2 regions of the Chromobacterium fluminis genome follow, and region 2 is predicted to be linked to the other one. Evidence: riboswitches for the same ligand, from Rfam matches in the RefSeq annotation. Region 2 holds a riboswitch; the other holds the start of a gene.
What was found. A riboswitch is a leader RNA that binds a small molecule or an ion and turns the genes downstream of it on or off. The one in region 2 is predicted to bind glycine.

Region 1 (2,383 bases), on a different contig from region 2:
CCACGCCGGCCTGCTCTTCCTTGGCCAGCTTGGCGCCCACTTTCGGCAGCTCGACGAAAACGATGTCGCCCAGCAGTTCCTGCGCGTGCTCGGTAATGCCCACGGTCACGGAGCCGTCGGCTTCCAGGCGCAGCCATTCGTGGCTTTCAACGTATTTGAGTTCGGCGGGGATGTTGCTCATGAGTGTCTCCAGTCAAATCCAGGTCTTAAACGATATTCCCGGCCGCGTCTCGCGGCCTGCCCAAGCACGCCGCTCAGGCGAAAACTTTTTTGCCGTTGCGCACGAACGGCATCTTGACCACGCGCACCTCGGTCAAAGTGCCGCGCAGGTCCACCAGCGCCTTGTCTCCGGTGGCGGCCGGCACGCGCGCGATTGCGATGGAATGCTTGAGGGTGGGCGAGAAGGTGCCGCTGGTGATCACGCCTTCGCCAACCCCTTCCACCACCACTTTCAGGCCTTCGCGCAACACGCCGCGGCCTTCCAGCACCAGGCCCACCTGCTTGGTCTTCACGCCGGCGGCTTTCAGCGCTTCCAGCGCCTTGCGGCCGATGAAGTCGCGCTCAGCCGGTTCCCAGGCGATGGTCCAGCCCATGCCGGCTTCCAGCGGGGAAACGGTTTCGTCCATATCGTGGCCGTACAGATTCATGCCGGCCTCCAGGCGCAGGGTGTCGCGCGCGCCCAAGCCTATCGGCGCCACGCCGGCGGCCTGCAGTTGCTGGAAAAAGGCCGCGGCCTCGACGCCGGGCAGCATCACTTCCAGGCCGTCTTCCCCGGTGTAGCCGGTGCGGGCGTAGAACCAATCGCCGGCGGGCTGGCCTTGGAAGGGCTTCAAGGCCTGGATGACGTCGGCAAGCTCGGGCTTGACCGCGCAGACCTTGGCGATGGCCTGCGGGCCCTGCACCGCCAGGATGGACAGATCGCGGCGCACCTTGATGTCCACGTCGAAATCCGCCTTGCGCCCTTCCATCCAGGCCAGGTCTTTGTCAGTGGTGCCGGCGTTGATCACCATGCGGTAACCGTAGGAAGTCAGGTAGACGATCAGATCGTCCACCACGGTGCCGTCGGGGGTAAGCATGCCGGAATACAGCGCCTTGCCTTCGAAGCCGAGCTTGGCCACGTCGTTGGCGATCAAGCGCTGCAGCCAGGCCTTGGCGTCCGGCCCGCTGATGTCCAGCACCGTCATATGAGAAACGTCGAACATGCCGGCGTCGCTACGCACGATTTCATGTTCTTTTAGTTGGGAGCCGTAATGGATGGGCATTTCCCAGCCGGCGAAATCGACCATCTTGGCGCCGGCGGCGATATGGGATTCAAACAGGGGCGTGCGTTTCGGGGCCGTCATGGGTGCGTCCTTAGCAAAAGCGTGTAGTGTTGCTCTGTTCCCTACACCCCTCTGTCCCTGCACCTGAGATTTTCCGGCCTTGCGGCCGTTAGCCCCTTCGGTGGGCATCCGTGGATGCCGCTCTCCAGATTCGGCGAACTGGCTGCGGCCAGTCCGATGATGCAGTCCTTTTGCCTGAGCGATTGCGGGTGCGCTTGCGCCTTCGGCGGTGGCGCGGACGGCCACTCTCTCCTGCATGACGTGCCAGATTATGGTTGCTGAGCCGGGCCTTGGCAAGCCGCGTTTATCTTCAACTTAAACAATGGCTTAAAATATTCGAAACCGCAAAACATTGAACCAGCATTGCTTCGTTTAAGATTGATTGCGAACATATTTCACTTCGTTATCGATCACGTAATCGACAAACTCCCCCTCCAAGCAAAGCTGATCGTAAGATGACATCCATCTTTACCCAGCACGATCTCTATCCAATTTGGAAAGGAAACCGCGATGCGAAAACTAATCAACGATCCGCGCCATGTGGCGCGGGAGATGCTGGAAGGCCTGGCCGACACCCTGCCCGGGCTGGCGCTGCTCGAAGAGGAAAACGTCTTGCTGCGCGCGGACCTTCCCGCCCCCGGCCTGCTCGACAAAGTGGCGCTGATCTCCGGCGGCGGCAGCGGTCACGAACCCGCCCACGCCGGCTACATCGGCCACGGCATGCTGGACGCCGCCGCGGTGGGCGACGTCTTCACCTCCCCCAGCGTTGACACCGTGCTGGCGGCGATCCATGCCGTCGCCGGCCCCAAAGGCGTGCTGCTGATCATCAAGAACTACACCGGCGATCGGCTGAACTTTGGCCTGGCTGCGGAGCTTGCCCGCGCCGAGGGTATTGCCGTCGACAGCGTGGTGGTGGCCGACGATGTAGCGCTGCGCGACACCGTGGAGCCGGCGCGTCGACGCGGCATCGCCGGTACCGTTCTGGTGCACAAGATCGCCGGCGCGGCCGCCGCCAACGGCGCCAGCCTGGCCGAGGTCGCCGCCGCGGCGCGACAGGCGGC
Region 2 (2,383 bases):
AAGCTGCTGCCGGAAGAGCACCGCCGCCGCCAGGCCTGGCAACTGGCGCACGAACTGCTGGCGCTCAGCGGCGACATCGCCCCGGAACAACAACAGCGGCTGGACCAAGTGGCCCACGCCCTGCAACTTGACATCCACGCGCCGGCGGCGCCGGCCATCCTGCCGCCCACCGAGCCCGTAGCGACAGCCGCAGCCGCTCCCACTCCGGCCCCCGCCGTCAAGGCCAGCGCACCGGCCAAGAAAGCGGCCGCACCGCGCAAACCGGCCGCCCAAGCTCCGGTCAAAACAGCGGCCGCCGACAAGCCCAGCGCCGCCGCCAAACCCGCCGGCAGCACGCCGGTTGCGGCCAAGCCGGCCTCAAGCAAGCCCGCGGCGGCCAAAACCGCCAAAGCCCCGGCCACGCGCAAACCCGCCGCCGGCAACGGCGCGGCCAAGCCCAAGACGCCTAGCAACTAAGAAACAGCCAGCGCGAAAACGCCCGGACGGCCAAGCCGCCGTCCGGGCGTTTTTCTGTCGATACCGCGCTGCAACATTTTTGCCTCGCCCCATGTATACAGTCGTTGACTGAACAATACAGCAAACGCTAATATCCTTGCCTGCTGCGGGAGAGAGGGGCATGCGCCCCCGCCGAAGACGCAAACTCCCATAATCGCTCAGGCAACAGTACCGCAGCCCATGGATACCAGCCGATTGGAGAGAGGCCCTAAGCGCCCGTTCATCCTCTGCTACGCTTCAGCAACAGCGCGTCAGATGATGCGACCGGCCCTTAGCCGCCCACCGAAGGGGCAAGTGACATCCGGCAAAGCCCGCACACAGGCCGCGCCCGTCATCTAACTCTCAGGTAAAAGGACAAGGGGAGAGGCAATGCCGGCAGCGCCGCGCCCACGCGCAGCCCGCCGGCCATGCTCAGAACGTGTTTACGATCTCGCGAGCAAGAACGAGACAAGGCGAAAACAGCTGAGAAAGCGGAATGTACGAGTGGTACATGAGCATTTCGAAGCGGGTTTCAACGCCGTATCGTCGCAGCGCAGCAGATCGTGCACCAGCTCTCAAGGAAAACCCGTGTTCGAAACTCTTGCCCAGGCTGCGCGCCACCTGGCATGGCCCGCCCATTGCCAACCTATTTTCCCACCCGGCTTCGCCGCTCACCTCGGCGCCAGCCTGTTTGACCACTGCAACTACATGCTTACCCTGATCTACCTGATCGCCATCACCGCGGAAGCGATGACTGGCGCGCTGGCGGCCGGCCGCCGCAATATGGACATCTTCGGCGTTACCGTCATCGCCTTCCTCACCGCCCTGGGCGGCGGTACCGTGCGCGACATCGTGCTGGGCCGCTACCCGATAGGCTGGACCCAACACCCGGAATACGTCGGCCTCGTCGTCGCCGGCGGCCTGGCCGCCGTGTTCGTGGCCCGCTACATGAAGCGCCTCAGCCGCGTCTTCCTGGTGCTGGACGCGCTGGGCCTGATCGCCTTCACCATCATAGGCTGCGGCGTGGCCCAGTCCATGGACTACCACCCGGTGGTGGTGGTGATGGCCGGCATGATCACCGGCATTGCCGGCGGCATCCTGCGCGACGTGCTGTGCAACCGCGTGCCCGTGGTCTTCCGCCAGGAACTGTACGCCAGCGTCTCCTTCGCCGTGGCCCTGCTCTATCTGGGCCTGATCAAACTGGGCGTGCCTCACGATCTCAACGTGCTGGCCAGCTTCGCCGTCGGCCTCGCCATCCGCCTGGCCGCCATCTGGCGCGAATGGCGGCTGCCGGTGTTCATGTATCGGCACGACCTGCATTAACTAACCCTAGCTGTTTCACCGCTGCGCCGCGGCATCAGGATTGAATCCCCGCCAGCAGCAAAAACAAGGCCGCCTGGCTGGACACGCCCAGCTTGGCGTACAGATGGCGGCGGTGCACCTTGGCGGTTTCCAGCGAAATGCCCAGCTCGCGCGCCACGCCCTTGGTGGAGTAGCCGCCGAGTATCAACAGCGCCACCTCCACCTCCCGCTTGGTCAACGGCGAGGAGCCCTGCGCGCGCAGCGCCTCTTCCAGTTCCCGGCGGCTCTGCCTGCCCGCCTTGGCCCCCGGCTGACGCAGCCCTTCGTCCAGACGCGCGGCCAGACGCGACAAGGGCAGCAGCCAGGGCGCGAACAGATTGCAAACGCCCAGTTCTTGCTCGCTGAAGCGGCGTTTGCTGCCCAGCGACAGGGACAGCACGCCCTCCGGCAGCGCTTGCAGAAACTGGATTTCATCCGCCACCACATTGCGCGAAAAGTAACGGCGAAAGTACTCCGTCTCCCGGAAACGGTCCGGCGCCACCTCGTCCAGCCGGTACACGCCGGCGGCCGGGCGCTTCAACGCGAAACCATAAAACGGGTCCAGCAG

Region 1: it holds a riboswitch for glycine, as region 2 does, so the genes downstream of both, gcvT (glycine cleavage system aminomethyltransferase GcvT) here and HA052_RS18205 (trimeric intracellular cation channel family protein) in region 2, are expected to answer to the same signal.

Annotation. Positions count from the first base shown of each region.
Region 1 covers NZ_JAAOMA010000006.1:62,032-64,414, forward strand. Annotated here, with positions in the region: gene gcvH (glycine cleavage system protein GcvH) at 1-181, opposite strand, end outside; gene gcvT (glycine cleavage system aminomethyltransferase GcvT) at 255-1,343, opposite strand; glycine riboswitch at 1,385-1,481, opposite strand; glycine riboswitch at 1,496-1,587, opposite strand; gene HA052_RS06230 (dihydroxyacetone kinase family protein) at 1,833-2,383, shown strand, end outside.
Region 2 covers NZ_JAAOMA010000029.1:3,103-5,485, reverse strand. Annotated here, with positions in the region: gene HA052_RS18210 (DUF3141 domain-containing protein) at 1-456, shown strand, start outside; glycine riboswitch at 593-679, shown strand; glycine riboswitch at 681-863, shown strand; gene HA052_RS18205 (trimeric intracellular cation channel family protein) at 1,063-1,797, shown strand; gene HA052_RS18200 (LuxR C-terminal-related transcriptional regulator) at 1,832-2,383, opposite strand, start outside.